One region of the Erwinia sp. 1181_3 genome, then DNA from elsewhere that is predicted to be linked to it. Evidence: predicted binding sites of a transcription regulator. Region 1 holds the regulator's gene; each other region holds the start of a gene.

Evidence for each region. Region 1 encodes PurR, which represses purine synthesis genes. Its sites were predicted from a motif close to CANGCAAACGTTTGCNTG; they were not measured.
Region 2: rbsD (D-ribose pyranase) is a predicted target of PurR. The motif match lies at 1,128-1,145, and genes of this name have one in related genera.
Region 3: serA (phosphoglycerate dehydrogenase) is a predicted target of PurR. The motif match lies at 1,391-1,408, and genes of this name have one in related genera.

Annotation. Positions count from the first base shown of each region.
Region 1 covers NZ_VTDE01000004.1:389,572-392,746, forward strand. The annotation lists gene FY046_RS13770 (C40 family peptidase) at 1-284, shown strand, start outside; gene cydH (cytochrome bd-I oxidase subunit CydH) at 327-416, opposite strand; gene purR (HTH-type transcriptional repressor PurR) at 711-1,736, shown strand; gene punR (DNA-binding transcriptional activator PunR) at 1,733-2,665, opposite strand; gene punC (purine nucleoside transporter PunC) at 2,779-3,175, shown strand, end outside.
Region 2 covers NZ_VTDE01000013.1:5,356-8,530, reverse strand. The annotation lists gene alsS (acetolactate synthase AlsS) at 1-950, shown strand, start outside; gene rbsD (D-ribose pyranase) at 1,157-1,576, shown strand; gene rbsA (ribose ABC transporter ATP-binding protein RbsA) at 1,585-3,090, shown strand; gene rbsC (ribose ABC transporter permease) at 3,093-3,175, shown strand, end outside.
Region 3 covers NZ_VTDE01000003.1:305,844-309,018, forward strand. The annotation lists gene serA (phosphoglycerate dehydrogenase) at 5-1,243, opposite strand; gene rpiA (ribose-5-phosphate isomerase RpiA) at 1,590-2,249, opposite strand; gene FY046_RS09840 (LysR family transcriptional regulator ArgP) at 2,446-3,175, shown strand, end outside.

The DNA of each region.
Region 1 (3,175 bases):
AAGACCTGGTGAAGTTCAAGATCCCACGCACGGCTAATGAAATGTACCATCTGCGTGATGCGGCTTCGATTAAGCGCGATCAGTTAGAGAAAGGTGATCTGGTCTTCTTCCGTATTAACGGACGTGGCACAGCAGATCATGTTGGCGTCTATCTGGGTGGAGGGAAATTTATTCAGTCTCCACGGACAGGTAAAGATATTCAGGTCAGTGCGTTGAGCGAAGATTACTGGCAGGAACATTACATCGGTGCGCGCCGTATGATGACGCCTAAAACGATTCGATAATGCGTGTGGGTTCGGGAAGAGTTTCCTCCTCCCGTGCAAGAATTAATGCATTACCGCCGTAAAACTAAACGCAATAATCATCAGCAGTGAACCCACAACGGTCAGCGCCGTCATTTTCATATCAGTGTTCATTCTCTCTCCTCAATAACCTTGTTATTAGTAAGCCAACAGATTTTCCCACAGTTACCCGTAAAAATCTCGTTTTCTGTGCGCAGCCTTGTTAGAATTCTTTATTCCGTTGCGCAACACCGTTGGCAACGTGTAAAAGTCAGCACTGCATGTCACTCTACGGACGATTTTACCCCTTCCCGACCCTTTGAGACAGCACCCAAAATAATTCTGGTCGGGCAGGAATGGCTGTACCCAGGCAAACGTTTAACCAATTAGTTATCAAAATGTTACGATAACACCAGGAGTACGATTTTCATGGCAACAATTAAGGATGTGGCAAAGCGCGCCGGTGTTTCAACCACCACTGTGTCTCACGTGATTAACAAAACGCGCTTTGTAGCCGAAGAGACGCGCGAAGCGGTATGGGTTGCAATCAAAGAATTGCATTATTCCCCCAGCGCCGTAGCCCGCAGTCTGAAGGTCAACCACACCAAAACCATTGGCCTTCTGGCAACATCCAGTGAAGCGCCCTATTTTGCAGAGATCATTGAAGCAATAGAAAACCGCTGCTTTGCCAAAGGCTATACGCTGATTTTGGGCAATGCGCACAACAACCTGCAAAAGCAACAGGCCTATCTGTCAATGATGGCGCAAAAACGCGTCGATGGGCTGCTGGTGATGTGTTCAGAATATCCTGACACGTTGATTTCTATGCTGGAAGATAACCGTAATATTCCGATGGTCGTCATGGATTGGGGCGAATCACGCGGTGATTTCACTGATACCGTGCTTGATAATGCTTTTGAGGGTGGTTACCTGGCGGGGCGCTACCTGATCGAACGCGGGCACCGCGATATCGGCGCGATCCCAGGCCAGCTTGAGCGTAATACAGGCGGTGGCCGCCATGCCGGATTCCTGAAGGCACTGGCAGAAGCGGGCATCACTTTGCGCGATGAATGGCTGGTGCAGGGCGATTTTGAACCTGATTCTGGCTATCGCGCCATGCAGCAAATTTTGTCGCAGAAGCAGCGCCCAACGGCCATTTTCTGTGGCGGTGATATTATGGCCATGGGCGCGATTTGCGCAGCAGATGAAATGGGGCTACGCGTACCGCAGGATATTTCAGTGATCGGTTATGATAACGTGCGCAACGCCCGCTACTTTACGCCCGCACTGACCACCGTCCACCAGCCAAAAGAGCGTCTGGGCGAAACCGCTTTTGATATGTTGCTGGACCGTATTACCAGCAAGCGCGAAGATCCGCAAACCATTGAAGTTCACCCTTCACTGATCGAGCGTCGTTCCGTTGCCGATGGTCCTTTCCGCGACTACCGCCGTTAATCACTCACCTGCCACTGGCCAGGATGTTCGCTTAACCACTCTGCATTCAGGGTTTCTGTGCTCCCCAGATAGTCCAGTAACCAACTTAGCGCCGGTGAGGCGCTTTGTTCCGACCAGCTGAGATAACAGGGACTGTCGGGAAACGGGGACGTCAGCGTCACTTCTCCTAACACGCCTTGTTGCAGCCAGGGCTGGGCAAAATGACCGGGTACCATCCCAACACACAGCCCGGCTCGCAGGCAGTCAAACGCACTTTCCCAGTCAGGCACCACCAGCCGTCGTTGATTATCTAATGTCCACGTGGTGCGTTTCGGCAAGGCACGTGAGGTATCTTCCAGCACCAGCGATGGCCACTCACGGATTAACGTCTCGCTTAACGGTCCCTCATGGCTCAGCAGAGGATGTGACGTTTTCACCACGCAGCGCCAGTTAAGACTTCCCATATCACGAAAAGCAAAACGTCCTCGTACCGGGATCGCCTGAGTCGCACCGATCGCAACATCGACGCGACCGTCAGCCAGCGCATCCCACACACCGTTGAACACTTCCGGCATGATATGCAGTTCCATATCCGGAAAATGCCGGTAGAAATCCACGACCAGCTGCCGGGTGCGTGCCGGGCGCACAATTCTGTCGACCGCAATATTGATTTGTCCCCGCCAGCCGTTAGCCACCTGTTGACAGCGTGTGCGGGTGGCGAGCATTTTTTTGATAACAGCACGACCTTCTTCAATGAAAACCCGTCCGGCGTCCGTCAACTCCACATCACGATGACGACGCTCAAACAGACTCACGGCCAGCCAGGCTTCCAGCTGGCGCACGGTATAACTTACTGCGGAGGGGACGCGATGCAATTCCGCCGCAGCAGCGGTAAAGCTGCCCGTCCTCGCCACCGCATCAACCACTTCAAGAGAATGTTCAGACCACATGATTCGCCTTCAATATTTTTCATCGCAACCCACGAATATTAGCGTTTCACAGACGGGTCAGCACGCGATTACACTGCACGCGTAAAAAAATTGTCTAATAAGAGTTAAAAACCATGCGTTCCAAAGGATTTATGATTTACCTTGCGCTGCTCAGTATGCTGGGCTTTCTTGCTACCGATATGTACCTACCCGCGTTTGGCGTGATGCAACAGGACTTACAGACGGAAGCCGGCGCCATTAGCGCCAGTTTAAGTATCTTCCTCGCCGGGTTTGCCTGCGCACAGCTAGTCTGGGGCCCGTTGTCAGACCGCATCGGCCGCAAACCGGTGTTGATGATGGGCTTGAGTCTGTTCGCCGTTGGTTGTGCAGCCATGCTGTGGGTGGAGTCGGCTTTCTGGTTGCTGATCGTTCGCTTTGTTCAGGCCGTGGGTGTGTGCGCTGCGGCGGTGAGCTGGCAGGCTCTGGTGGTTGATCGCTACAGTGGTCCGCGGGCCAACCGTGTCTTTGCCA
Region 2 (3,175 bases), on a different contig from region 1:
CGGCAGGTGCAGTGCGGCAGGAGCATTTTTCCCGCTTTGCCGGGCGTGTCGGGCTCTTTAATAATCAGGCGGGCGATCGGTTACTGCGAGAAGCCGACCTGATTATCACCATTGGCTACAGCCCGGTAGAGTATGAACCTGCGATGTGGAACAGTGGCAAAGCCACCCTGGTGCATATCGATGTGTTGCCCGCCGATACCGACAACTGTTATCAGCCTGATGCCGAGCTGGTCGGTGATATTGCTGCCACGCTGGATAAACTGACGGCACGTATCCACGGCCCGTTAACGCTTAGCCCACAGGCGGCGGCGATCCTCAGCGACCGCCAGCAACAGCGTGAACTGCTGGCGCTGCGCGGCCATCAGCTGAATCAGTTTGCCCTGCATCCTTTGCGCATCGTGCGTGCTATGCAGGACATCATCAACAGTGACGTCACCCTGACGGTGGATATGGGCAGCTTTCATATCTGGATCGCGCGTTATCTTTACAGCTTCCGCGCCCGTCAGATCATGATCTCCAACGGTCAGCAAACCATGGGCGTTGCCCTGCCCTGGGCGATTGGTGCCTGGCTGGTGGACCCGTCGCGCAAAGTGGTGTCGGTCTCCGGGGATGGCGGGTTCCTGCAATCGAGTATGGAGCTGGAAACGGCAGTACGGCTGGGCGCTAATTTGCTGCATATCATCTGGGTGGATGAGTGCTACAACATGGTGGCGATGCAGGAAGAGAAGAAATATCAGCGGGTTTCCGGGGTGAAATTCGGTCCGATCGATTTTAAAGCTTACGCCGAGTCGTTTGGTGCCGCGGGGTTTGCTGTGGAAAGTGCAGAAATGCTGGAACCGACGTTGCGTAAAGCGATGGATGTGCAGGGCCCGGCGGTAGTGGCTATTCCGGTGGACTACGCAGACAACCCTCTGCTGATGGGACAGCTTCATCTCAGCCAGATTTTGTGAGCTGCTATACCTTCCAGATATTCATTACATTCAGTCATGGCCCTTTACCGGTAACATAAAAGGGCTATTTTTTTCCTTAAAACAAATCCTCTCTCTGCGTCAGCGAAACGTTTCGATGGCGATCACATTTTCAACATTTGATGATTGTTTTCCCCTGACCATTTCTTACACTGCCCTCAGCGAAACGTTTCGCTCTGGAGTGAATAATGAAAAAAGGCACCTTACTGAATTCTGATATCTCGTCCGTGATTTCACGTCTCGGTCATACTGACAGCATCGTGATTGGCGATGCCGGCCTGCCGGTCCCACAAGGTCCGCAGCGTATTGATCTGGCGTTGACGCATGGAATTCCGACATTTTTACAGGTTACCCAGGCGGTCACCAGCGAGATGCAGGTCGAGAGTGCCATCATTGCGGAAGAAATTAAGCAGCATAATCCGCAGCTTCATAGTGAATTGATCGCCCTGCTCGACTTACTGCAACAACACCAGGGTAATTCAATCAGTATCAGTTATGTCAGTCACGAACAGTTCAAACACCAAACTCAGCGTAGTCAGGCTGTCATTCGCAGCGGAGAGTGTTCTCCGTATGCGAATGTCATCCTGATCGCTGGCGTGACCTTTTAGAGGCTGTTATGCAACCTTTACTGCAATTAAAAGGCATTGATAAAGCCTTCCCGGGCGTCAAGGCGCTGTCGGGAGCCGCCCTCTCTGTTTATCCTGGCCGCGTGATGGCGCTGGTGGGCGAGAACGGTGCGGGTAAGTCGACCATGATGAAGGTGCTTACCGGGATCTACGCCCGTGATGCGGGCACGTTTGAATGGCTCGGTCAGGAAACCACCTTTAACGGGCCGAAAGAGTCGCAGGAAGCCGGGATCGGTATTATTCATCAGGAACTGAACCTGATCCCCCAGTTGAGCATTGCGGAAAACATCTTTTTGGGTCGCGAATTTGTTAACCGTTTTGGCCGCATCCAGTGGAAAAAGATGTATGCCGAGGCGGATGCCTTACTGAAGCGCCTGAATCTGCGCTTCAGCAGCCATAAGCTGGTGGGTGATCTGTCGATCGGTGACCAGCAGATGGTGGAAATTGCCAAGGTCCTGAGCTTCGAGTCAAAAGTGATCGTCATGGACGAACCGACGGACGCGCTGACGGATACCGAGACCGCTTCGCTGTTCCGGGTGATCAACGAGCTGAAAGCGCAGGGCTGCGGCATTGTTTATATCTCCCACCGAATGAAAGAAATTTTTGAGATCTGCGACGATGTCACCATCTTCCGTGACGGGCAGTTTATTGCAGAACGTGAAGTGGCTCAGCTGACGGAAGAGTCGCTGATTGAAATGATGGTCGGCCGCAAGCTGGAAGAGCAGTATCCACGCCTGGATAAAGCACCGGGTGAGGTTCGCCTGAAGGTGGAGAATCTGAGTGGTTCCGGCGTTGAGGATGTCAGCTTTACGCTGCGTAAAGGCGAAATTTTGGGTGTGTCCGGGCTGATGGGCGCGGGGCGTACCGAACTGATGAAAGTGCTGTATGGCGCCTTGTCACGCAGCAGTGGTAGCGTAACGCTGGACGGAAAAACCGTCTTCGCGCGTTCCCCGGAAGAGGGGCTGGCCAACGGTATCGTCTATATTTCTGAAGATCGTAAGCGTGATGGTCTGGTGCTGGGTATGTCGGTGAAAGAGAACATGTCACTGACCGCCCTCAACTATTTTAGCTATGGCGCGGGCCGCCTGAAACATGCGGAAGAGCAGCAGGCGGTCGGTGATTTTATCAAGCTGTTTAACGTTAAAACGCCATCAATGAATCAGCCGATTGGTTTGCTCTCAGGGGGTAACCAGCAAAAGGTGGCCATTGCGCGCGGGCTGATGACGCGGCCAAAAGTGCTGATCCTGGATGAGCCAACGCGTGGCGTCGATGTTGGCGCGAAAAAAGAGATTTATCAGCTGATTAATCAGTTTAAACAGGAAGGGTTGAGCATCATTCTCGTCTCCTCCGAAATGCCGGAAGTCCTGGGCATGAGTGACCGCGTGCTGGTGATGCACGAAGGTCGCCTGAGCGGTGACTTCCCGATTGAACAAGCCTCGCAGGAAATTTTGATGGCGGCGGCAGTTGGTAAACATTACAGCGCGGAGCTGGCATAACTATGAGTACGCAAACAATTCCTTCACGCCGCCTGATCAGTAAGGCATGGCTGCTTGAGCAGAAATCGCTGATTGCGCTGGTGGT
Region 3 (3,175 bases), on a different contig from region 1:
ACAATCAGTACAGCAGACGTGCGCGAACGGTACCAGGAATTGCCTTCATCAGCTGCAGTGCTCTATCAGCCACATCTTGCGGTGCATCAACGTCGATGACCACGTAACCCATCTGCGGTGTCGTTTGCAGATACTGAGCGGAGATGTTGATACCCTGGTCAGCAAAGATCAGGTTGATCGCCGTCAGTACACCTGGACGGTTCTCATGGATGTGCATCAGACGGCTGGCATTCGCACCGTGCATTGGCAGCGAGGCTTCCGGGAAGTTAACCGCCGACAGTGTAGAGCCATTGTCAGAGTACTTGGCCAGTTTACCCGCGACTTCAATACCGATGTTCTCCTGAGCTTCCTGGGTCGACCCACCGATATGGGGTGTCAGGATCACGTTGTCGAACTCACACAGCGGTGAATTGAACGGATCGCTGTTGGTCGCAGGTTCTTCCGGGAAAACGTCAATCGCCGCGCCCGCCAGGTGCTTAGTGGCCAGCACGTGGCACAGCGCAGGAATATCCACCACGGTTCCGCGCGAGGCGTTAATCAGCAGTGCACCGGGCTTCATCAGCGCCAACTCTTCCGGGCCCATCATATTCTGGGTGGACTGCGTTTCAGGCACGTGCAGGCTCACAACATCGCTCATATTCAGCAGGTCAGAGAGATGCTGTACCTGCGTGGCATTACCCAGCGGCAGTTTGCTCTCAATATCGTAAAAGAACACATGCATACCCAGGCTCTCGGCGAGCACACCCAGCTGCATACCGATATGACCGTAACCAATGATGCCCAGCTTTTTGCCGCGTGCTTCATAGGAACCCACAGCCAGTTTATGCCACTCGCCACGGTGTGCTTTCGCATTGGCCGCCGGAACACCGCGCAGCATCAGCAACAGCTCACCGATCACCAGTTCAGCTACGGATCGGGTATTGGAGAAAGGTGCGTTAAACACCGGAATACCACGCTTCGCTGCCGCATTCAGATCAACCTGGTTTGTCCCGATGCAGAAACAGCCAACGGCAACCAGTTTTTCTGCCGCAGCAAAGATCTCTTCGGTAAGGTTGGTGCGCGAACGCAGCCCGATGAAGTGCGCATCACGGATGGATTCTTTCAGTGTTTCGCTATCCAATGCGCCCTTGTGAAATTCAATGTTGGTGTAGCCAGCAGAGCGCAGATTATCAACTGCACTCTGGTGAACGCCTTCCACCAGCAGGAATTTAATTTTGTCTTTCTCCAGTGATACTTTTGCCATTTCCCGACCCTATTTAGCAGACTTCAGATGTGGCTTAATCCCTGTCATTGTTCTCGTTGACCAACATAATCGCTGTCGGCTGCAATGGGAAAAACGCGGGGATATAAGATAGCCTTCTGTCAAAATAACAAAATCTACGCTGGCGGCAATACAAACGATTGCCTGGCCTCCAGCATGGCGCCCCCGACTCACAGAACATTGCGGCAGAAAATCATGGTGCAACGTGAACCTTCAGGAGGATCGCGCCTCAGGCAGCAACTATGTGACATAAGTCACTAAATTTCGCCTGCAAAAGAAAAGATGTTTTTCGCATAAAAATAACCGGCACCCGCGGGTGCCAGAGAGATCATTTCTGAATAGTTTGCACGCCGTTGGCTGTACCGATCAGCGCCACATCGGCACCACGGGCACCAAACAGACCCACAGTGACTACGCCTGGCAGCGCGTTAATTGCTGCTTCCAGCCGAATGGGGTCAATGATTTTGAGATTATGAACATCAAGAATAATGTTTCCATTGTCGGTCACCACGTTCTGGCGGTACTCCGGCTGACCACCGAGCTTCACCAGTTCGCGAGCAACGTACGAGCGCGCCATCGGGATAACTTCTACAGGCAGAGGGAAACGCCCCAGCACATCGACCTGCTTGGATGCATCCGCAATACAGATAAAGCGGTCGGCAACGGCTGCAATAATTTTCTCGCGCGTCAGCGCTGCGCCGCCGCCCTTGATCATCTGCATCTGCCCGTTAATCTCATCGGCACCGTCAACATAGACCGCCAGCTGATCGATCTCGTTAAGATCGAAGACATGGATGCCGTAGCCTTTCAGTTTGGCCGTGGAAGCTTCTGAGCTGGAGACCGCTCCTTCAATCTGATGTTTAATCGACGCCAGTGCATCAATGAAATGGGCAGCAGTCGACCCGGTGCCAACGCCAACGATAGTGCCCGGAGTGACGTAATCCAGAGCTGCCCAGCCGACAGCTTTTTTCAGTTCGTCTTGTGTCATGGTATGTTTAAAACCTGTGAGCCACTGTGTGCGCGTAGTATAAAGCAAGGCTGGGCAAAATCACCGCCTTCCACGGCGTTTGATTCACAGGATTGGAACACACCCCACAAAGTGGTTGATTCGTAAAGTGGCGTAAGCTATACCCCCAATCTATGGCATAGTGCACAACCACACCTGAAAGAGAGTAGAACGATTAATGAAACGCCCGGATTATCGAACGCTTCAGGCGCTGGATGCAGTGATTCGCGAGCGCGGCTTTGAACGTGCCGCGCAAAAGCTCTGTATTACCCAGTCTGCGGTCTCACAGCGCATTAAGCAGCTTGAGAATATGTTTGGCCAGCCTTTGCTGGTGCGAACCGTACCGCCGCGCCCAACGGAACAGGGCCAGAAACTGCTGGCGTTATTGCACCAGGTAGAACTGCTGGAAGAAGAGTGGTTGGGTGACGATAATAGCGGCACCACGCCGTTACTGCTGTCGCTGGCGGTGAACGCCGACAGTCTCGCGACCTGGCTGCTGCCCGCGCTGAAAACCGTGCTGACTGATTCGCCAGTACGCTTGAATCTTCAGGTGGAAGATGAAACCCGCACCCAAGAACGCTTGCGTCGTGGTGAAGTGGTCGGTGCCGTCAGTATCCAGCCACAGCCGTTGCCGAGCTGTCTGGTCGATCAGCTCGGTGCGCTCGACTATCTGTTTGTCGGTTCAAAAGAGTTTGCTGCCCGCTACTTCCCAAATGGCGTGACGCGCTCTGCGCTGCTGAAAGCACCCGCCGTGGCGTTTGACCATCTGGATGATATGCATCAGGCGTTTTTACAGCAAAACTTTGATCTGTCACCGGGCAGCGTGCCCTGCCATATCGTCAACTCGTCAGAAGCTTTTGTGCAGCTGGCCCGTCAGGGAACCACCTGCTGTATGATCCCGCATTTGC